Regions from separate parts of the Bradyrhizobium sp. CCGUVB23 genome, predicted to be linked through region 3. Evidence: predicted binding sites of a transcription regulator. Region 3 holds the regulator's gene; each other region holds the start of a gene.

Region 1 (7,675 bases), 6.8 Mb from region 3:
CCACACCCGTAGTCCAAGCAGAATTACCGCAGCCGGTCGAGCAACATCTTTGCTTGCCTTAGATCCTGCGTTTCAAGTCCCTCGCTGAACCCGGCGTAGATGGGGGCGAGCAGGTCAAGCGCCTCCTCGCGCCTGCCCTGATCGATCCACAAGGCGGCAAGGTCTACTGCAACTCGAATTTCGAGGGCCTTGGCGTGTTGGCTTCTTGCAATCGTCAAACCATGATCGAGGATCGATTGCGCCTCGGCGCCGGCCTGCGGAACGCCATGGAGGAGCAACGCGCGCGCCTTCAGTCGGTAGAGCTCGGCCTCAAATATCCGTTCGCTGTTGCGGCTGGTTGTAGCGAGGCCCTGTTCGATCAGCTCCAGCGTAGCTTCGTATTGATGGCTCGACAACAGGGCCGGACTCAGGAGCACGTATAGTGCAGTGATGCCGAGCTGATAGCCCGCGCTGCGATATTCGTTCATCGCAGTCCGGATTTCCGCGAGCGCAGCGGACGACGGATCAAGAAAGCTGGCACTTATCCCCCGGACGGCGCGCGCCAATCCTCGCCATTGCCGGAATCCGTGCTCCTCTGACAAGGCGAGACAGCGTTCGGCATAGCGGTGCGTGGCGAGGAACTCGCCCCGCAGAGCGTGGAGAATGGACGCATAGTAACATGCATAGGCCTGCGAATGCGGATGACTGGTGTCGTCGGCACGCTGAATGGCGGCATTTATACGTGCAACTGCAGTATCGGCGCGGCCCAGCAGCCAGAGCACCCATGACATCAGGGCAAGGTCGGCCACGCCCGCGTCCTGGCCGGCGGCACGCGCCGCCAATCTGTCCTGCTCGCTGCTCGCCTCGAATGCTTCGTAGGCCCGTTCGATCACGTCGTGGGCGCCCGTGAGATGTCCCATGAAAAGGCGAATCATCCCCTGCCCGCGCATCGCGTTGAGCAACGTTGGTCGATCGCCGCGGGCCTCCGCGAGATCGAGCAGTGCCGAGATCATTTCCTCGGCGACCGGCAACTCACCACGAATGACGCTCGCAGTGGTCAACCAAAACATGATTTGTAGTTGCTCGGGGGGATCTCCGAGGCGCTGGCACAGTTCGCGCGCGCGAGCGAAGGTCGCCACCGCATGTGGCGAGGCCGGCCCCTCGGTAGCGATCAGGCACGGTCCCAGCGCGAATTGGAAATCGAGCTCCCGTCTGTCCCTCTGTGCGCTGTCGGCCAAATGGGTCGAGACCTCGATGCCTTTCCGCAAGTGTGCGATGGCTTCGAGGTTGGCGGAGCGCATGGCCGCCTTCTTGCCCGCCTGAAGCCAATATCCTCCTGCCTTTTCGAACAGTCCCGCCTCCGTAAGGTGGAGTGCGAGAGTCTCGGGTTGTGTCTCCACAATTTCCGGGAACCGTTCTTCGAAGACGTCTGCTATGGTGGCATGCAGCGCTGCGCGTCGGCTCTTCAGAAGCCCCGCTTCGGCCGCGTCCCGCACGAGCGCATGCTTGAAGGTATAGACCGCACGAGGTATCTCGCCCCGGCAGAATATCAATTCCGCCCGAACCAACGTGGCAAGCGCCTCCTCAAGCCTTTGTCTTGGCAGCCCGGCAACAGCGCTCAGCAGTTCGTAAGAGAACTCGCGTCCTACGACTGCGCCGATCTGAGCCACGTCCTTCACTGGGGCCAATCGGTCAAGTCTGGCCATCAGCGATGCGTTCAATGTCGTTGGAATCGCCATCGAGGGTAGCGGACGGCTGAGCATGTAGTGGTCGTCCCGCTCCTGCAACAGCCCCGTTTCGAGCACGGCCTTCGTCAGTTCCTCGACGAACAGTGGCACACCGTCGGTACGGGCGAGGATCTGGTCCATGACCTCCTCCGGGAGCGTCTTGCCGGCAGTGATGCGCTCGACCAATGCCGCCCCGTTGCGCCGATTCAGTCGTGTGAGCGAAACCGTCGTCACGTGCGCATGACCAGGCCATGGCGGCGTAAACTCTGGTCTCGCGGTGATGAGCAGCAGCACTCGAAGTCGCGGCACTCTCTCCAGTGTAACCGTAAGCAGCTCCAGCGAGGTCGGGTCCGCCCAATGGGCATCCTCGAAGATGAGGAACACTGGCTGCCGCGCCGCCAATGCCTCGAGCTGAGCCAAGAACGCCGCCAGCGTCATTTCCTTGCGTTTCTGCGGACTCAGTTCGGGCAGGCGATAGCGGTCACTGATCGGCAGCGACAGAAGGTTGGCCAGAGCCGGCACCACGCGGTCTACGTCAGCGCCAGACCGCAAGAGCAGAGCTTCAAGCTTGGCGAACTTTTCCGTCGGAGTCTCGCCTCGCTCGAATCGGGTGGCACGCTCGAGGTTGGCGATTAGTGGATACAGCGCACTGTTGGTGTGGTGCGCCGAGCAGAAATGGCGCACCGTGATGTGTGGTTCCGCCCGGAGTCGCTCTTGAAGCGCCAGCGCGATGTGCGACTTACCAATACCTGGCTCTCCAGTTAGAACCACCACACAGCCTTCGCCTGACGCGGCATGCTGCCAGCGCCGCAACAGCATCTCGATCTCCTCGTTACGCCCAATGAGCGGTGTCAATCGAGTCTTGCGTTGCGCCTCGAAACGGCTTTCCACACCGCTTATCCCGAGCACCTGCCAGGCCGGTATCGGCTCCGCCCAACCCTTGAGCGCGATAGAGCCGAGATCGCCGTATTCGAAGTATCCGGCGGTGAGCTGGTGCGTACTCTCGGAAATCAGCACCATACCGGGCTCGGCGAACTGCTGCAGGCGAGCAGCCAGGTTCGGTGTTTCACCAATGACCGCCTGCTCCTTGGCGGAGCCTTCGCCGGTCAGATCGCCCACGACTACCATGCCGGTGGCGATCCCAACGCGGACCTGTAGCTTGGCGCCGAAATCTATCCGGAGGTTGGCTACGGCATCGACCAGCGCCAACCCCGCGCGTGTCGCCTGCTCGGCATCGTCCTCGTGCGCCTGGGGGTAGCCGAAATAGGCAAGCACGCCATCCCCCATGTACCGCGCGATGATGCCCTCATTCCGCGCGACGATCTCCGCGATGCAGTCGTGATAGGCGCCGATTACCGAGCGTAAGTCCTCTGGATCCAGTCGGGCAGCAAGCGCCGACGAATCCACCAGATCGCAAAACATGACCGTGAGTTGGCGCCGCTCGGCGCTGTCCCGCGGCGCTGGTTTGGCGCTCCTTTGGGCCGATACAAGGACTTCACCCTTAAGTTCTGCAATCGCGCGCAGAATCTTTCGCCGGTGACCAAGCAGGACGCCGAGGTCCTTGAGGTCCTGCTCTGTGAGATCGCTGACGACCGAGAGGTCGATCGCGTGCTCGGCGAAACGCTGGGCGTACTCTCCCAAACCAATCGATGCTAGCCACTCTGCAATACCGGTCATGGCATACCTACGGCCTGTGCGATACGATGCTAATGCGCCAGCAGGACAGGCAAATCCGCGTGCTCCATGACATGGCTGGTGGCACCGCCGAATATCATTTGCCGCAACCTGTTGCGGGTGAAGGCTCCCTTTATCAGGAGATCGCAGCCCTGAGCTCTGGCCGCATCGAGGACCGCCTCGCCGGTGTTGCGATCTCCCAGTTCAACGCTCACCAGTTTGGCGGGAATGTCATTGTACTGCAATTGGCGAACTATCTGGTCCGCGGATGGGCCTGCCACGTCCTGTCCGCCAATCACCCTCAGCAACGTAACCCTTTCGGCCAAACGAAGCAGCGGCATCGCAAATGCGTTTGCACGAGCCTGTTCGGTACTCCCGTTCCAGTGGATCACGATGTTTGTCGCAATGCTTCTCGGCACGTCTGGTGGTGCCAGCAGGACAGGCCTGCCACTCTCGAACAGCGCAGACTCAATGACGCGGCGGTGAGGGCCGGCGGCATCCACGTCGGACCGCGGCATTACGATGATGTCGAAAGCACGTCCATAACTTCCGACAAAATCCTCACCTTCAGGTGCATTATCGAACCAGTCGAAGCATGGCCGGTTCGAGCTTGCGGTCGCCTTCGGAACCTCGTGCTTCAACATGAACGCCTCGAATGAACGACGCAGTTCGGCGATCTCCTCCTCACTCCTCTCATGGTACGAATCCAAGGAGAGGCCGGTAGCCAACTCTGCGACGACATATTGAGGTATGCTGAACCGGAGCGGAAAACCTTCGACATAGGCGCCAGTCCGTTGCGCCAGTCGTACCGCGACCTCGAGCGCGGATGTCATCATCGCCATGTTGTAGATCGGTACTAGAATCGTTTTCATTCTCAACCCCCATGCTGGACACAAATCTCAGATGCGGCGCTGCTCATCTCCCAATGCAGTGACTTCCGAATGCTAGCTGTTGCCGAGGCAGACCGTTGGTGAGGCGCCAGCCATCCAGCACCCGGCGGCTTCTCGACCTCCATTTGGCGCCGCCTCACTTTATGATAGTATTGCCTGACGCGCCATTCGATGTCAGGCTGGCAAATAACGTCGTCTCTCCAACGGCGATCGCCACCTGCGTCCTTTCATCGTTCACTGGCAATCAAGAACGCACCGGGTGGCATCGCGACGGTCTTCTGCATCGTCGCGGAGTCTCAGTTTGACCACTACAAGAAGCGGTTGGCTGCTCGCTGCTCCGCTCTGAGAAGAGGCGCGAAAGCAACCATTGCTGATCGTCCAGTTGGGCCGGACGCAATCATTGTGATCGCTCCTGGCCCCTCGGGCACATCACCGCGTCGGCTGCGAAGACGCTCCAAAGGACGCCCCGTGCCGCCAACCTCATGTCCGCTGGAAAGCCACGCGTCGCCTGCCCCTACAAACAGAGACGTCGGCAGCGGCCTCCCATCAGGGACGACGCTGTCATCGAACTGTCATCGAATATGCCGAGAGCTGTTGGCTTCGCTATTCGGGACCCACCATGGACTATTTCAAGCGCTTCAACTTCCTGTTCGCCGCCCCGGTGTTCGATGCCGACGACCTCGAGGGCATCCGCTTCAACCAGATCATCGAGGAGATCCAGCGCTCCGGCTTCGAGGTCGTGAGGGCCCGCAAGCTCGAGGATGCCGAGATCGCCGTGCAGACAGACGCCGCCATCGGCTGCATGGTGGTCGACTGGGGCAAGAAGGGGCTGGAGGGCAAGACCGCCGCCCTGATCAACCTGATGCGTCGCCGCGGTCTCGACTTCCCGATCATCCTCCTGATCCGCCGCAAGCGCTTCGAGGACCTGCCGGTCGAGGTGCTCGACTTTATCGACGGCTACGTCTTCCTGTCCGAGGAGACCCCGCCCTTCATCGCCAAGAACCTGATCAGCCGGCTCAAGCAATATGCGGAGACGCTGAAGACGCCGTTCTTCGGCGCGCTGGTCGACTATGCCGAGGAAGGCAACCAGCTCTGGACCTGCCCCGGCCACAATGGCGGCATGTTCTATAGCCGCAGCCCGATCGGCCGTGTCTTCGTCGAGCATCTCGGCGAGTCCGTATTTCGCGACGACCTCGACAATTCCGTGCTCGATCTCGGCGATCTCCTCACCCACGAAGGACCGGCGCTGAAAGCGCAGAAGGAAGCCGCCCAAATCTTCGGTGCGGAAAAGACCTATTTCGTGCTCAACGGCACCTCGACCTCCAACAAGGTTGCACTCGGCGCACTCGTCACCGACGGTGACCTCGTGCTGTTCGATCGGAACAACCACAAGGCTGCCCATCACGGCGCGCTGATGATCAATGGCGGCATCCCTGTCTACGTGCCGACCATCCGCAATGCCTGGGGCCTGATCGGCCCGATGCGCTGGGAGGAACTCGACGAGAAGGCCTTGCGCGAGGCGATCCGCAATCATCCGCTGGTCAGCGATCGCGACGCCTGGCGCAGGGAACGGCCGTTCCGCGTCGCCGTCGTCGAACAATGCACCTATGACGGCACGATCCACAGCGCCGAGATGATCTTGAAGCGCATCGGCCACCTCTGCGACTACATCCTGTTCGACGAGGCCTGGGCCGGCTTCATGAAGTTTCATCCGCTCTATGCCGGGCGTTTTGCTATGGGTCTGTCGGGCCTCACGCCAGACGCACCCGGCATCATCGCGACGCAGTCGACCCACAAGCAGCTCGCGAGCTTCTCGCAGGCGTCCCAGATCCACATCAGGGACCGCCATATCCGCGGCCAGAAGCGGCGCGTCGAGCACCGCCGCTTCAACGAAAGCTTTATGCAGCACGCCTCGACTTCGCCGTTCTATCCGCTGTTCGCCTCCCTCGACGTCGGCGCGCAGATGATGAAGGGCCGCTCGGGCGAGGTGCTGTGGGACGACACGATCCGCCTCGGCATCGAACTGCGCAAGAAGATCCGCGCCATGCGCCGCGAGTTCGAGGAGAAAGAGCAGAACGTCGAGCGGCGCTGGTTCTTCGAGCCGTTCGTCCCCGATCGCGTTGCCATTCCGGATGTGAGCCGGCCGGGCGCCGCGCATAACGTCGCCTGGGAGACGCTCTCGACCGACGAGCTTGCCACCAATCCCGCGCTTTGGCAGCTCGGTCCCGACAGCACCTGGCATGGCTTCCCCGGCATGACCGAGGGCTTTGCCATGATCGACCCGAACAAGCTGACGCTGCTGACGCCAGGGTTCGATCGCGCCACCGGCACCTATGCCGAACACGGCATCCCCGCCCCCGTCGTCGCGCAATACTTGCGCGAGAATCGCATCGTTGCCGAGAAGAACGACCTCAACTCCCTGCTCTTCCTGCTGACGCCGGGCGTCGAGGCTAGCAAGGCTGGCACGCTGATCTCGGGGCTCGTCGCGTTCAAGAAGCTGCACGACGACAATACGCTGCTCGCGGACGCCATCCCCGAATTCTATCAACGACGGCAGGCGCGCTATGCCGGCGTGCGGCTGCGCGACCTCTGTGCGGAGATGCACCGCTTCTTCCGCAAGGCCGACGTCAGTGCGCTCCAGGCGCGTCAGTTCCTGCCTGAGCACCTCCCGGAGATCGCGCTGTCGCCGCGCGACGCCGCGCGCTGCCTGATCCGCAACGATGTCGACTATCTGCCGATCGAGGCCATCGCCGGCCGCATCGCGACGACGCCTTTCGTGGTCTATCCTCCCGGTATCGCCACCATCGTGCCCGGCGAGCGGCTCACGGAACGCGCGAAACCCATGATCGATTATCTCAAGATGTTCGAAACCTGCTTCAACACGTTTCCAGGCTTCGACGTCGAAATCCAGGGTGTCTACAAGGAGGTCGACGCCGCCGGCCGTATCGGGCTCTATACCTACGTGGTGGCCGAGTAGCATGAACGAAACCAGTGCAATGCGCACGAACGATGAGCCGGTCCTGGTCCGGCCCTCGCGCGACAGCGACGTCGAGGCGATGCTGGCGATCTACCGCCATCACGTCCGCCACGGCGTGGCGAAGGACGTCGAGGGCACCGGCGCGCCCGAGCCCGACGATCTGCGCGACCGGCGCAAGAATCTGCGGCAGACGCGCCTCCCCCACCTGGTCGCGACCTGGCGCGGCGAGGTGATCGGCTATGCCTATGCCGTGCTGTTTCGCAAGCGCCCGGCCTATCGCTACACCGCCAAGCACTCGATCTACGTCCATCACGACCATCTCGGCCGCGGTGTCGGACGCCTGCTGCTTCAGGAGTTGGTCGACGCTTGCGCCGCGGCCGGCTTCCGCCAGATGATCGGCTATATCGACGCCGACAATGCGCCTTCAC
Region 2 (7,675 bases), 5.0 Mb from region 3:
CGACGGTCAGGGGAAAGAGGCTGCCCGTCTCCTGGAACGAGGCGCTGGTGGCGCGAACATATTCCAGCGCACCTTTGGGGACGAAGCGGGTCTGGTCCTGGGTCCAGTAGTAGCTGATCTCGGTCAGCGCGCCGTCGATGGTGGCGCGATAGCCCGCGGTCGCAAAGCCGAAGCCGCTGTCCCGGCTGGAATGGACGTTGCCGAAGCCATGCACGAGCGCAAAGGCCCAGGTCCAGGGCCCCTTGTCGACCGAGCCGTTGATGCCGAGCTGGGTCAGATCCAGCGATGCCGATTGCAGCGCCAGGGGCACATCGATGTCGGTGTGGCTCTGGTCGACGGAGAAGCCGAGATTGACCCCCGGCGCGAGCCGCGCGCCGAAGCCGGCCACCCCGCCAACGGTCTTGCGCTTGTCGCCGACGAAGTCGCCCTGCGCCTCGGTCCGCATCGAAATACCATAGCCCTCGAACCAGGTCCGGTAGCGCGGCCCTTCCGCCGCCTCCGCTGCGCCGCCGCCGCCGGGGTTGGTGCGGGAGGTCCGGTCGAAGCCGTTCGAAGCCTGGTTGCCCAGTCGCTCCAGAAAATTGGAGCCGAGGTTGAGCGTGGTGTTGCCCGTCGACCGCCCGTAGTTCATCGCGGTCGGCGTTGGTGACGGTGTAGGTGTCGGGGTGGGCGTCGGGGTCGCCGTGGGGGTCGGCGTCGGTGTAGGCGACTGCGCATGCGCCGGGGCAGCCATGATCATCAGGAAGAACGCAAAGGCGACCGCCATGACGCTCGCGGCCCGCCGGACAACACCCGGCCGGCGCGTCCGCCATGTCCCTGAAGGCTGCGATAGGCAGCGCATAACGACACAATTCCCAAAGCAAATGGCGACACGCAAAAATGCAACACGCATCGCGGCACCTGGAACGATTTGCGCTGAACCGGCGTGAAGGGTCAATCGCTTGGGCGGCGTTGAACGGGTGGAATACCCGCGCTGTGGTACCGCTGCCACAGGTCGCAAACTGTGCCACCGCGATTTGGATCGGGACTTGAATTTTGCACGCTGCTTGCTAGCGCGCGATTTTCATGTTGCAATATCCGGCACAATCGGATTTGGCCGCTCGACTGTGCGTTTCGCGACATTGAGACTCAAGACTCGAACAGACTTCCGGAAGCCCGTTTGTGGCGTGGCACGCGCAAAGACGTGGCCGCGTCTTTTTTATGTCTAAAGGAGGAGACTGGCGATGCAAAAAGGCACCGTCAAATGGTTCAACCCGACAAAGGGCTATGGCTTCATCAAGCCGAACGGCGGCGACAAGGACGTGTTCGTCCACATCTCCGCGGTCGAGCGCGCTGGGCTGACGACCCTTAATGAAAATCAGGTGGTTGAATACGATCTCGTGGAGAACCGCGGCAAGACTTCCGCGGAGAACCTCAGAGTTCACTGACTTTCTGCCAACGATCGACATAGACAAGCATGAATCCCCCCGGCTCCGCCCGGGGGATTTCATTTGTGGCTCAAGCCTGGATGGCGCTTCAGCCCACCACCGGCGAGATCAGGAAATTCTCCGAGCCCCCGCTCCCCACGGTCTTGCAGACGTCACCGTCGATCCGGACCTTGCCGGTTGCAAGCAGGCGCAGTGCTTCGGGATAGATGCGGTGCTCGACTTCGAGGATGCGCTCGGACAGCGTATCCGGCGTGTCGTTGTCACTGACTGGAACCGCGCCCTGCATCACGATCGGGCCGGCATCGGTCGCGGGGATCACGAAGTGCACCGTCGCGCCGGACAGTTTGACGCCGGCGCGCAAGGCCTGGCCGTGCGGGTCGAGGCCGGGGAACGACGGCAGCAGCGAGGGATGGATGTTGAGCATCCGCCCGTACCAGCTTTGCGTGAACTCGGCCGTGAACAGCCGCATGAAGCCGCCCAGACAAATCAGCTCGATGCCATGCTGGTCGAGCGTAGCCTGCAGCGCCGCCTCGAAGCCGGCGCGGTCCTTGCCGAATGGCTTGCTCTCGACCAATAGCGTCTTCACGCCGCTCGCCCTCGCCTTCTCCAGGCCCAGCGCGTCGGCCTTGTTCGAGATGACGAGCGAAATCTCCGCTGGAAAATCCGGCGCGGCGGCGGCCTTGATCAGCGCCGCCATGTTGGAGCCTCGGCCGGAGATCAGGATGGCAACGCGGCGCTTCATGAGTTTTACAGCGACAGGTCGAGGTGGCCGTTATAGACGACGCGATGCTCGCCCTCGGCCGGGATCACAGTGCCGAGCTGCGCCACCGTCTCGCCGGCGTCGGTGAAGACTTGCATCACCTTGTCGGCGGCATCCGGCTCGACGATCGCGATCATGCCGATGCCGCAGTTGAAGGTGCGCAGCATTTCGAGCTGGGCGATACCGCCTTGCGCCGCCAGCCATTTGAACACCGGCAGCACCGGCAGGTTCGCGAGATCGATGCCGACGCCGAGATGCTTTGGCAGCACGCGCGGAATGTTGTCGGTAAAGCCGCCGCCGGTGATGTGGGCAAGGCCCTTCACCGCGCCGGTCTCGCGGATCGCGCGCAGGCAGGATTTGACGTAGAGCCGGGTCGGCGCGAGCAGCGCGCCCCCGAGCGTCATGACGGGCGCAAACGGCGCCTGGGCCTCGAAGCTGAAGCCGGACTGCTCGACGATCTTGCGCACCAGCGAGAAACCGTTGGAATGCACCCCGGAGGACGCCAGGCCGATCACGGCATCGCCCGCGGCGATATCCTTTCGTGGCAGCAGCGTCCCGCGCTCGGCGGCGCCGACCGCGAACCCGGCGAGATCATAGTCGCCGTCCTTGTAGAGGCCCGGCATCTCGGCGGTTTCGCCGCCGATCAATGCGCAGCCGGACTCGCGGCAGCCTTCGGCGACGCCCGCGACGATCGACGCGGCAGCCTCGGGATCGAGCTTCCCGCAGGCGAAATAATCGAGAAAGAACAGCGGCTCGGCGCCCTGCACCACGAGGTCGTTGACGCTCATGGCAACGAGGTCGATGCCGATCCCGCCATGCAGGCCGGTCTCGATGGCGATCTTGACCTTGGTGCCGACACCGTCGGTGGCGGCGACCAGGACCGGGTCCTTGAACCCGGCTGCCTTGAGGTCGAACAGGCCGCCGAAACCGCCGATCTCGGCATCGGCGCCGGCACGCGCGGTGGCGCGCACCATCGGCTTGATCAGGTCGACCAGGCGATTGCCCGCATCGATGTCGACGCCTGAATCGGCGTAGGTAAGGCCGTTTTTGCGGTCGGTCATGCCGGATTTCCAGTGGATTTGCGGCTGGTTACGTCGAATTCGAGGGCCGCGCAATGGCTCGCAAGGGGCCTGAGGCTATACTATGTAGACATATCAACCGGTTCAGCCTCCAAAGGGCCGGATTCGGGGTCACACCGGGTGCCGGGAAGCGCCGCGTGAGTATTCCAAACATCATTACCCTGGGCCGCATCATGCTGGTCCCGATCATCGTCTGGGCGATTGTGTCGAGCCAGATGGAGGTGGCGTTCGCCGTCTTTCTGATCGCCGGCATCAGCGACGCTGTCGACGGCTTCCTGGCAAAGCGCTTCAACATGAGGAGCGAGCTCGGAGCCCTGCTCGATCCGCTCGCCGACAAGGCGCTGCTGGTCTCGATCTATCTGGCGCTCGGCATCTGGGGCGACATCCCGCGCTGGATCGTGATTCTGGTGGTCTCGCGCGACATCATGATCGTCGCCGCCGTGATCGTCTCCTGGCTGTTCGACAAGCCGGTCGAGATGAAGCCGTCGAAGGTGTCGAAGCTCAACACTGCAGCCCAGGTGGCCTATGCGGCGCTGGTGCTGGCCTCCCTCGCCTTCGGCTTCAAGCCCGGCCCCTATGATATAATCCTGATGGGCCTCGTCACGGTCTTCACACTCTCCTCCGTGTCGCTCTATCTCGTCGAGTGGCTGCGGCACATGAGCACGATCGAGGCCAAATGAGGGGGATGCGGTCCCGCAAAAGGCCAACTCCCGCTCGATACGTCGAATCTCTTCAAACGAAGCCGGCTCGCCCGGCATGGAGCAAAGCAAGCGTGGCAGGCCGCGTTCATCCCCGACAACTGGCGTTTTCGCTTCCGCATGCGGAAAGCCTGAGCCGGGACAATTTTCTCGAAGGCCCCGCCAACGCCGCCGGTCTCGCCCTGATCAACGGCTGGCCCGAATGGCCAAACCGGGTCATGTGGCTGGCCGGGCCCGAAGGCTCGGGCAAGAGCCACCTCGCCGCCATCTGGGCTGAAGAGGCCGGCGCCCGTTCCACCACCGCCAATGCATTGACCGCGGCCGCCGTGCCCGGAGCGCTCGCCACGGGCGCACTGGTCGTTGAGGACCTGAAATCGAAGGACCTCGACGAGCGCGCGCTCTTCCATCTGTTGAACCTCGCGCGCGAGGACGGGGCCTACGTCCTGCTCACCGGCCGCGAGGTACCGGCGGCGCTGGAGATCGAGCTGCGCGACCTCCGCTCGCGCCTGCGCGCCGTGCCGGTGGTGTCGCTCCTACCCCCCGACGACCAGCTCTTCCGCGGCCTGATCGTCAAGTTCTGCGCCGACCGCCAATTGAACGTCGATGAGAGCGTGGTCGGCTATCTGGCGACCCGCCTGGAGCGCTCCTCCGCCGCGGCGCGGCGGGCCGTGGAGCTGCTCGACAGCGAAGCCCTGCGGCTCGGCCGGCCCGTGACCCGGGCGCTTGCCGTCGAATTGCTGCGCGACGCCTGATCCTTCCAGGCTTGGTCCGCCGCAGCCGCTTGACGGCGCCGGGCGGCGGAACATCAATGTCATCGAAACGTCATCGCACTAACACATGCTCTGCGCCGGTTTTGCGCATAAGTCGCAAGATAAGGCGAAAGAAGATGGATCGACTTCTCATGGACTCCGCGCAAGCTGTTGAAATCAAAGAAAAAGAACCGGAATCGACAGGCCTGCCTGCGATCGCCACGAGCCCGGAGCGATTCATCAATCGCGAGCTTTCCTGGCTGCATTTCAACCGCCGGGTCCTGGAGGAATCGGTCAATCCCCACCATCCGGTGCTGGAGCGGGTGCGATTCCTGTCGATTTCGGCAAATAACCTTGATGAGTTCTTCATGGTCCGTGTCGCCGGCATCAAGGCGCAGGTCCGCGAGGGCATTCCCGAGCGCAGCCCCGACGGCCTGACCCCGTCCGAGCAGCTCGCGCTGATCAACCGCACCGTCTCGCAACTCGCAAGCGATCAGCAGGCGATCTGGCGCGATCTGCGCGGTACGCTCGCCGACGTCGGCATCGTGCTGGTCGACGGCAAGGACGTCACCAAGGCGGAGAAGAACTGGCTCGAGGACCACTTCCTCCACAACGTCTTTCCCTTGCTCACTCCGCTCGCAATCGATCCCGCCCACCCCTTCCCGTTCATTCCGAGCCTGGGCTTCACCATCGCGCTTCAGCTCACGCGCGCCGCTGACGGCAAGCAGATGAACGCGCTGATCCGCATGCCCGGCAAGATCGACCGCTTCGTCCGCTTGCCCGCGGATGGCGTGGTGCGATTGATCTCGCTGGAACAGATGACGGCCCTGTTCATCAACCGCCTGTTCCCCGGCTACAACGTCCACGGCCAGGGCGCCTTCCGCATCATCCGCGACTCCGAAATGGAGATCGAGGAAGAGGCCGAAGACCTCGTGCGCGTGTTCGAGACCGCGCTGAAGCGACGCCGCCGCGGATCGGTGATCCGGCTCGAGGTCGACGCCAAGACGCCTGAACAACTGCGCAGCTTCGTGCAGCACGCGCTCTCTGCGGCCGAAGACGAAGTGTTCCTGGTCGACGGCGTGCTCGCCATGAACGAGCTGTCGCAACTCACCCGCCTCGATCGCCCCGACCTCGAATTCACCCCTTACGTGCCGCGTCATCCCGAGCGCGTGCGCGAGCATGGCGGCGATATCTTCGCCGCGATCCGGCAGAAGGACCTCATCGTCCATCATCCCTACGAATCCTTCGACGTCGTCGTGCAGTTCCTCCAGCAGGCCACGCGCGACCCCGACGTCGTCGCGATCAAGCAGACGCTGTACCGCACCTCCAACAACTCGCCGATCGTGCGTGCGCTGGCCGAGGCCGCCGAGGCGGGCAAGTCCGTCACCGCGCTGATCGAGCTCAAGGCGCGCTTCGACGAGGAGGCCAATATCCGCTGGGCGCGCGACCTCGAGCGCGCCGGCGTGCAGGTCGTCTACGGCTTCCTCGAACTCAAGACGCACGCAAAACTCTCGATGGTCGTGCGCCGCGAGGGCGGCAGCCTCACCACCTATGTTCACACCGGCACAGGCAACTACCATCCGGTGACCGCGCGCATCTACACCGACCTCTCCTACTTCACGTCGGACCCGACTATCGGCCGCGACGCTGCGCGCGTGTTCAACTTCATCACCGGCTATGCCGCGCCGAGCGATCTCGACAAGATGGCGGTGTCGCCGCTGACGCTGCGCAAGCGCATCATCGAGCACATCCAGGGCGAGACCGCGCATGCGCGGCACGGCCGGACCGGCGCGGTCTGGATGAAGATGAATGCCCTGGTCGACCCCGACATCATCGACGCGCTCTACGAGGCATCTCAAGCCGGCGTCCAGGTCGAGCTCGTGGTGCGCGGCATCTGCTGCCTGCGGCCGGGTATCCCCGGCCTGTCGGAGAACATCCGCGTCAAATCGATCATCGGGCGCTTCCTCGAACACGGCCGTATCTACTGTTTCGGCATGGGCCAGGGCCTGCCGAGCGCGAAAGCGGCTGTGTATATCTCGTCAGCCGACATGATGCCGCGCAATCTCGACCGCCGTGTCGAGGTGTTGTGCCCGCTGCAAAATCCGACGGTACATCAGCAGGTTCTCGAGCAGATCATGGTCGCCAACCTGAAGGACAATGAGCAGAGCTGGCAATTGTTGCCCGACGGATCGTCAACGCGTATGAAGGCCGCGAAGGGCGAGGAGCCCTTCAACGTGCACAACTACTTCATGACAAATCCGAGTCTGTCTGGCCGTGGAAAGTCGCTCAAGGAATCCTCGCCGCGGCGTCTCACGCGCCGGAACGAACGTCATCAGTCCTGATCGGAGATTGTTGCCGTGACACGGCCGCGCAAACGTGGCGCAAGCGTCGCGGTGATTGATATCGGCTCCAATTCGGTGCGTCTCGTCGTCTACGAGGAACTGGCGCGGAGCCTCATTCCGATCTTCAACGAGAAGACGCTCTGCGGTCTCGGCCGCGAGGTGCAGAGCACGGGTCTGCTCGCGCCCGACGCGGTCGACAAGGCGCTGACCTCTCTGAAGCGATTTCGCGCGCTCTGTCGCGTCATGCAGGTCGGCCGCGTCTTTGCGATCGCGACCGCCGCGTGCCGCGACGCCTCGAACGGCCCCGACTTCATCGCCAAGGCCGAGCGCATCTGCGCGGTAAAGATCGAGATCCTGTCGGGCCCGCGCGAGGCGCGACTCTCGGCGCTCGGCGTCGTCTCCGGCATCCATCATCCCGACGGCATCGTCGGCGATCTCGGCGGCGGCTCGCTGGAGCTCGTCGAGGTCCACCGCAACAGCGTGCGCAGCGGCGTGACGCTGCCCCTCGGCGGGCTCGCCCTGCAGGATCTCGCGCATAAATCGCTGAAGCGCGCCGACCACATCGTGCAGGAGGAGCTCGACGCGGTGGAGCAGCTCAAGGCCGGGCGCGGACGCACCTT
Region 3 (7,675 bases):
AAGCAGCTGGCCTGGAGCGGGGCGCTGCTGATCACCCTGACCGTGCTTGCCCTGAACATTGGCGCGCGCATTCTTGGCGCCGAGAGGACTGCAAAATGAGCGATCTGTCCGTTTCCGTAAGTTCCACCGGACGTCAGGCGTCGCCGACGCTGCCTGAGGCTCCGGCCAAGGTGACGGTGCGCAACCTCAATTTCTATTACGGCGAGCACCACGCGCTGAAGAACATCAACCTGACGCTCGGCACCAACCGCGTTACGGCGTTCATCGGTCCGTCGGGCTGCGGCAAGTCGACCCTGCTGCGCATCTTCAACCGGATGTACGATCTCTATCCGGGCCAGCGCGCCACCGGTCAGCTCATGCTCGACCAGACCAACATCCTCGACACCAAGCTCGACCTCAATCTGCTGCGCGCTCGCGTCGGCATGGTGTTCCAGAAGCCGACGCCGTTCCCGATGACGATCTACGAGAACATCGCCTTCGGCATCCGCCTCTATGAGAAGATCTCCAAGTCCGAGATGGACGACCGGGTCGAGAAGGCGCTGCGCGGCGGCGCGCTGTGGAACGAGGTCAAGGACAAGCTCAACGCCTCCGGCCTGTCGCTCTCCGGCGGCCAGCAGCAGCGTCTCTGTATCGCCCGCACCGTTGCGGTGCGTCCTGAGGTGATCCTGTTCGACGAGCCCTGCTCGGCGCTCGATCCGATCTCGACCGCCAAGGTCGAGGAGCTTATCCAGGAGCTCGCAGAGAACTACACGATCGCGATCGTCACCCACAACATGCAGCAGGCGGCGCGCGTCTCCGACAAGACCGCCTTCATGTATCTTGGCGAGTTGATCGAGTTCGACGAGACCAGCAAGATCTTCACGTCGCCCAGCGACCGGCGCACCCAGGACTACATCACCGGCCGCTTCGGCTGAGGAGACAGGAAATGGCTTCTGAACATACCGCAAAGGCCTTCGACACCGACCTCCAGGAGCTCACGCGGCTCGTTGCGGAGATGGGCGGCCTTGCCGAGCGCATGATCGTCGATTCCGTCGATGCGCTGATCCGCCGTGACGTCGCTCTCGGCCAGCGCGTGGTGGCGACCGACGCCGAGATCGACGCGCTCCAGAAGAAGATCGAGGAGCGCGCCGTGCTCACGATCGCGCGCCGGCAGCCGATGGCGGTCGACCTGCGCGAGATCGTCGGCGCCATGCGCGTTGCGACCGATCTGGAGCGGATCGGCGACCTCGCCAAGAACATGGGCAAGCGCGTCGCCGCGCTGGAAACCGATTTCCATCCGCTGAAGCTGTTCCGCGGCCTGGAACACATGACCGACCTCGTGCAGCAGCAGGTCAAGTCGGTGCTGGACGCCTATGCCGCGCATGACCTGCCGGCGGCGATGATGGTGTGGAAGGGCGACGAGGAGGTCGACGCGATCTGCACCTCGCTGTTCCGCGAGCTCCTCACCTACATGATGGAGGATCCGCGCAACATCTCGTTCTGCATCCATTTGATGTTCTGCGCCAAGAACATCGAGCGGATTGGCGACCATGCGACCAACATCGCCGAGACCGTCTTCTACATGATCGAAGGTCAGGCCATCGCGGACAAGCGGCCGAAGGGCGATATGACGACCTTCGCCACGACCGTGCCGAACACTTAAGGAGCGACGACGCCATGGGCGCACGCATTCTGGTTGTTGAGGACGAGGAAGCGCTGACCGAGCTGTTGCGCTACAACCTCGAAGGCGACGGCTACGATGTCGAGACGGTGATGCGCGGCGACGACGCCGACACCCGCCTCAAGGAGCACATTCCCGACCTGATCGTGCTCGACTGGATGCTGCCGGGACTGTCCGGCATCGAGCTGTGCCGCAGGCTTCGCGCCAGGCCCGAGACCAAGCAGCTGCCGATCATCATGCTCACCGCGCGCGGTGAGGAGAGCGAGCGGGTGCGCGGGCTTGCGACCGGCGCCGACGACTACATCGTCAAGCCGTTCTCGGTGCCCGAATTGCTCGCGCGCGTGAAAGGCCTGCTCCGGCGTGCAAGCCCCGAGCGGCTCGCGACCATACTCGCCTTTGGCGACATCGAGCTCGACCGCGAGAAGCGCCGCGTGGCGCGCTCCGGTCGGCCGATCGACCTCGGCCCGACCGAATATCGCCTCCTGGAGTTCTTCCTGGAGCATCCCGGCCGGGTGTTCTCGCGCGAGCAGCTGCTCGACAGCGTCTGGGGCCGCGACATCTATATCGACGAGCGCACCGTCGACGTCCACATCGGCCGCCTGCGCAAGCTGCTCAATCTCGGTCGCGAGCAGGACCCGATCCGCACCGTCCGTGGCGCCGGCTACGCGCTGGATGATCGTTTCGCGAAGGCGGAGCAGACGTAAAAAAGCGCGCCGGATGGCGCGCTGACGTTTCTCGATCAAGCGTCCCGGCCTTGCACCGGGACGTTGTCGTTTGTGGCTGAACTCAGCGCGTGCCGGGCTTGGCCGGTGCGCGGCGGCGGTCGGCGGCCGGCTGGTAGGCGACGCGCGAGTGCTGTGCGCAATAGGGCAGGCCCGAGAGCGACTTGCCGCCGCAGAAGAAGAAATCCGGGCTCGAGGGATCGCCGACCGGCCAGTGGCAGGTCGCCTCGTTGAGCTCGAGCAGCGACAGGCGCTGGCTCATCGGAACGACATTGTCATAGGTGATCGGATCGGGCTCGACCTCGACCTCGAAGGCCTGGGCGAGGGCGGTGTTGCCGCGCGAGATCGGGCGGCTCACCCGCATCATGTGCTGCGCCGGGCGCGCCTTGCGCGGCCGGGGAGCCGCCGAGGACGGGCTCTTGGCGCGGCCGGACAGGCCCAGCCGGTGCACCTTGCCGATTACGGCGTTGCGGGTCACATTCCCGAGTTCGGCAGCGATCTGGCTGGCCGAAAGCCCGGCTTCCCAGAGCTTTTTCAATTGCTCGACGCGATCGTCGGACCAGGTCAAAACCGTCATTGCACCCTTCCCCTCGCCGCGCGCCTGCCAATCCCTTGGGGCCGCGTGGCGATGTCTAAGCCTCGAAAAACCCGTGCCGCCAGAATCCCTTAAGGCTCGCCGGGCGCGAAAACGCACCTGAACGCTACGCCGGTACATGAGGACTAAGAGGATCAGAACTGCTGCACGAGATGTCGTATCTGACAGGGGAAACGCTACAATATGGCGTGACTCCCGCGCAAGAGTCTGCGGCTCCGCGTCCACATGTTCCGTCGCTAAAAGAACTCAAAAATGCCACCGCAAGACTACGGCCGCACGCCTTGCAGGGCCTTCTGGCGGCATTGACAGCGGTTTTTCCAAGCATAAAATGGTGACACGTGCCGCCCTTAAAAGGCGGCACGTTTCGTTTTCCGGGCAGGTCAACGATGCGCTGCGCAAGGCAGTCTCGTGAGCCAGCCTCAACATTCAAGTGACCGTCATGACCAAAAGCGCCGCGACGCATTTGCTTCCCGTTTTCGCCAGGGCCGAGCTCGGCTTCGAGCGCGGCGAAGGCTGCTGGCTGGTCGCGACCAATGGCGAGCGCTATCTCGATTTCACCTCGGGTGTCGCCGTGAATGCGCTGGGCCATGCACATCCCGCTTTGGTCAAGGCCTTGCAGGAGCAGGCCACGAAGCTCTGGCACATGTCGAACCTGTTCCAGAGCCCGGACGGCGAGAAGCTGGCAGTCAGGCTCTGCAACGAGAGCTTTGCGGACTTCGTGTTCTTCTGCAATTCCGGCGCCGAGGCGATGGAATGCGTAATCAAAGTGGTGCGCCGCTATCACGCCTCCAAGGGCCATCCCGAGCGCTACCGCATGATCACTTTCGAGGGCGCCTTCCATGGCCGCACGCTGGCAACGCTCGCGGCGACCGGCTCGGCAAAATATCTCGAAGGTTTCGGCCCGCAGCTCGACGGCTTTGACCAGGTGCCGCATGGCGACCTCGAAGCCGTCAAGAAGGCGATCGGCCCACAGACTGCAGGCATCCTGATCGAGCCGATCCAGGGCGAGGGCGGCGTACGCTCGGCTCCTCCCGCCTTCTATCGCGCGCTGCGCCAGCTCTGCGACGAGCATGGTCTTCTGCTTGCCTTCGACGAGGTGCAGACCGGCATGGGCCGCACCGGCGATCTCTTTGCCCATCGCCGTCTCGGCGTGACTCCCGACGTGATGTCGCTTGCGAAGGCACTCGGCGGCGGCTTTCCGATCGGCGCGTGCCTTGCGACCGCCGAAGCCGCCTCAGGCATGACGCCCGGCTCGCACGGCTCGACCTTCGGCGGCAATCCGCTCGCCGTGTCCGCGGCGAACGCCGTGCTCGACGTCATGCTCAAGCCCGGTTTCTTCGATCACGTGCAGAAGATGTCGCTGCTGCTCAAGCAGAAGCTGGCCTCCGTGATCGACCGCCATCCCGATGTCGTCAGCGAGGTGCGCGGCGAGGGGCTTTTGATCGGCCTCAAGGCCGTCGTGCCCTCCGGCGATCTCGCCACGGCGCTGCGCAACGAAAAGCTGCTCACCGTCGGCGCCGGCGACAATGTGGTGCGCTTCCTGCCGCCTTTGATCGTCACCGAGGTGGAGATCGAGGAGGGGGTCGCGCGGCTCGAGCGCGCCTGCACGGCGATTGAATCGAATCTCAAGGCACGGGCGGCAGGCTGATGAGCAAGACGCCCAAGCACTTCCTGGACATCAACGAGCTGCCGCTGGCGGAGCTCAAGAGCATGCTCGCCGCTTCCTCCGCCATGAAGGCGAAGCAGAAGGCGCATCAGCCGGTCAAGCCGCTCGAAGGCAAGACGCTGGCGATGATCTTCGAGCGTCCGTCGACGCGGACGCGGGTGTCGTTCGATGTCGCCATGCGCCAGCTCGGCGGCGAGCCCATCATGCTCACCGGCGCCGAGATGCAGCTCGGCCGCGGCGAGACCATCGCCGACACCGCGCGCGTGCTGTCGCGCTATGTCGATGCCATCATGATCCGCATCCTCAATCACGATGCGCTGCTCGAGCTCGCGGCGAATGCGACCGTGCCCGTCATCAACGGGCTGACGCGGCGTTCGCATCCCTGCCAGGTGATGGCCGACCTCATGACCTATGAGGAGCATCGGGGGCCGATCGAAGGAAAGACGGTGGCCTGGACCGGCGACGACAACAACGTTCTCGCCTCCTGGGCGCATGCCGCCGAGCGCTTCAAGTTCAACCTCAATGTCGCGACCCCGCCGGAGCTCGCGCCGAAAAAGGCGATGCGCGACTGGGTGAAGGCGACGGGCGCTCCGATCATGCTGGGTACCGATCCGGAAGCCGCGGTGCGCGGCGCCGATTGCGTCGTCACCGATACCTGGGTCTCGATGGGCGACAAGGAAGGCGAGCGCCGCCACAACGTGCTCAAGCCCTACCAAGTGAACGCCAAGCTGATGTCGCTCGCCAAGCCCGATGCGCTGTTCATGCACTGCCTGCCCGCCCATCGCGGCGAGGAGGTTACCGACGAGGTGATCGACGGCCCGCAATCCGTCGTGTTCGACGAGGCCGAAAACCGCCTGCACGCGCAGAAGGGCATTTTGGCCTGGTGCTTTGACGCGGTGAAGTAGGTTTGGATCGTCGTCCTGGCGGACGACAGTGCCGTGGCGATGGCGGCGTGGCGCTGCTTTCGCCCTAACGTTGGTCGTCGTCCCGGACAAGCGCAGCGAAGCGGAGCGCAGATCGGGGACGACACCGAATATGGTGTGCTGTGTACGATCCATTCTGCATCCGAAACGGAGCGTCTCGTCACCCCTTCCATTTCACCTCCTCCGACCCCAGATAGAGCGCCATGGTCTCCCAATCCCCTGACATCAAAGCCGGGCCCGAAAGCCCGGTTCGCGCGCCGTCTTCCGTTCCCGTCGACGATGCCGTGCTGCCCTTCGAGGTCGATGCGCTCGACGTGCGCGGGCGCTTGACCCGGCTCGGGCCCACGCTCGACGATATCCTCACCAAGCACGATTATCCCGCGCCGGTCGGCAAGCTGCTTGGCGAGGCCATCGTGCTGACGACGCTGCTCGGCTCGGCGGTGAAATTCGAAGGTCGCTTCATTCTTCAGGCGCAGACTGACGGCCCGGTGTCATTCCTGGTGGTCGACTTCAAGGCACCCGACCGCCTGCGCGCCTATGCCCGCTACGACGCCTCGCGGCTCGGCGAGGCGAAGGACTCCGGCTCGCTGCTCGGTCGCGGCCATCTCGCCATGACCATCGACCAGGGCGCGGATATGAGCCGCTACCAGGGCCTCGTCGCGCTCGACGGCGGCAGCCTGGAAGACGCCGCGCATGAGTACTTCCTGCGCTCGGAGCAGATCCCGACCCAGGTGCGCCTCGCCGTCGGCGAGGAATGGCGCTCGAGCGACGGCGGCAAGCACCGCTGGCGCGCCGGTGGTCTCTTGATGCAGTTCTTGCCGAAGGCGCCGGAGCGCGCGCGACAGGCCGACCTGCATCCCGGTGACGCGCCCGAAGGCACCACGCCGCATACCGTCGCCGAGGACGATGCCTGGGTCGAGGCGCGCTCGCTGATCGGCACGGCCGAGGACGTCGAGCTGATCGATCCCGATCTCTCCGGCGAGCGGCTGTTGTACCGCCTCTTCCACGAGCGCGGCGTGCGCGTGTTCAAGCCGCACGGTCTGAAGGCGGAATGTTCCTGCTCGCGCGATGCGGTGGCAGCGATGCTGAAGAGCTTTTCGCCGGATGATCGTGCCGCGATGGTCAAGGACGACAAGGTCGTCGTGACCTGCGAGTTCTGCAGCTCGGTGTATCAATTCACGCCGCACGAGGCGGGCGTGGAAAACGCGTAGCCAAGCGCTCGGAAATCGTAGGTGGGCAAAGCGAAGCGTGCCCATCAACTTCTGTCGCATGATTGGAGAGATGGTGGGCACGCTTCGCTTTGCCCACCCTACGGCAGCTACAGTCGCGATACCGCAGCTCGCCGCCCCTCAATTCAACACCCGCTTGCCGCCGTCCGGGCTGTCCAGCGAGAACGTCGGCACGTCGATCTCAAATCGCTCGCCGCTTTCGTTGACCATCTGGTAGCGGCCGGTCATGAAGCCCGAGGCGGTCGAGAGCGGGACGCCGGAGGTGTATTCGTAGCGCTCGCCGGGCGCGAGGATTGGCTGCTCGCCGATCACGCCTTCGCCTTTAACCTCCTGCTGCCGCCCCGTCGCGTCGGTGATGATCCAGTGCCGCGTCTTGAGCTGCACGGTCTCGTCGCCGGAATTGGTGATCACGATGGTGTAGGACCAGAAGTAGCGCGAGCGCTCGGCCGACGACTGCTCCGGGACAAAGTTCGGCTCGACGGTCACTTCGATCTGGCGGGTCACGGCACGGTACATGGCTGCCATCATAACGAAAAGCTTGCCGGGAACCAATCGTGGCTCGCGGCGTCAGCGACATCGTGCCGCCCGAATTGGCACCGTAGTTACACCCCAATGTGATCCGATCGCTTTGCGAGCAGGCCACCGGCCCGGTACACTCCTCAAACGCTGCGATTTGCGCAAGGGTTTTGGCCCGATGACCATTGCCGACCAAGTGACGGGATCACCGGTCGCCGGAACCGCGGATGCCAAGTCCACCGTGGAGGCGAAGCCGCGCGCGGCGGCGCCCGCCATCACGCTGCCCGTCATCGGCGAGCGCGAGCTTCGCCTCGACCTTTTCCGCGGGCTGGCGTTGTGGCTGATCTTCATCGACCACTTGCCG

The links. Region 3 encodes PhoB, which activates phosphate uptake and scavenging genes when phosphate is short. Its sites were predicted from a motif close to TGTCATNNANCTGTCAT; they were not measured.
Region 1: the regulator PhoB is predicted to act here: its motif matches at 4,830-4,846, upstream of NLN62_RS47445 (Orn/Lys/Arg decarboxylase N-terminal domain-containing protein).
Region 2: the regulator PhoB is predicted to act here: its motif matches at 4,774-4,790, upstream of NLN62_RS38605 (RNA degradosome polyphosphate kinase).

What each region holds. Positions count from the first base shown of each region.
Region 1 covers NZ_JANADQ010000001.1:10,076,791-10,084,465, forward strand. Annotated here, with positions in the region: gene NLN62_RS47435 (AAA family ATPase) at 24-3,383, opposite strand; gene NLN62_RS47440 (universal stress protein) at 3,413-4,252, opposite strand; gene NLN62_RS47445 (Orn/Lys/Arg decarboxylase N-terminal domain-containing protein) at 4,890-7,247, shown strand; gene NLN62_RS47450 (GNAT family N-acetyltransferase) at 7,249-7,675, shown strand, end outside.
Region 2 covers NZ_JANADQ010000001.1:8,289,509-8,297,183, reverse strand. Annotated here, with positions in the region: gene NLN62_RS38635 (autotransporter outer membrane beta-barrel domain-containing protein) at 1-841, opposite strand, end outside; gene NLN62_RS38630 (cold-shock protein) at 1,224-1,427, shown strand; gene purN (phosphoribosylglycinamide formyltransferase) at 1,516-2,169, opposite strand; gene purM (phosphoribosylformylglycinamidine cyclo-ligase) at 2,175-3,248, opposite strand; gene NLN62_RS38615 (CDP-alcohol phosphatidyltransferase family protein) at 3,404-3,946, shown strand; gene NLN62_RS38610 (DnaA ATPase domain-containing protein) at 4,039-4,716, shown strand; gene NLN62_RS38605 (RNA degradosome polyphosphate kinase) at 4,866-7,055, shown strand; gene ppx (exopolyphosphatase) at 7,071-7,675, shown strand, end outside.
Region 3 covers NZ_JANADQ010000001.1:3,305,744-3,313,418, reverse strand. Annotated here, with positions in the region: gene pstA (phosphate ABC transporter permease PstA) at 1-99, shown strand, start outside; gene pstB (phosphate ABC transporter ATP-binding protein PstB) at 96-914, shown strand; gene phoU (phosphate signaling complex protein PhoU) at 926-1,642, shown strand; gene phoB (phosphate regulon transcriptional regulator PhoB) at 1,657-2,364, shown strand; gene NLN62_RS15125 (GcrA family cell cycle regulator) at 2,447-2,959, opposite strand; gene NLN62_RS15120 (aspartate aminotransferase family protein) at 3,417-4,625, shown strand; gene argF (ornithine carbamoyltransferase) at 4,625-5,548, shown strand; gene NLN62_RS15110 (Hsp33 family molecular chaperone) at 5,770-6,777, shown strand; gene apaG (Co2+/Mg2+ efflux protein ApaG) at 6,916-7,311, opposite strand; gene NLN62_RS15100 (OpgC domain-containing protein) at 7,490-7,675, shown strand, end outside.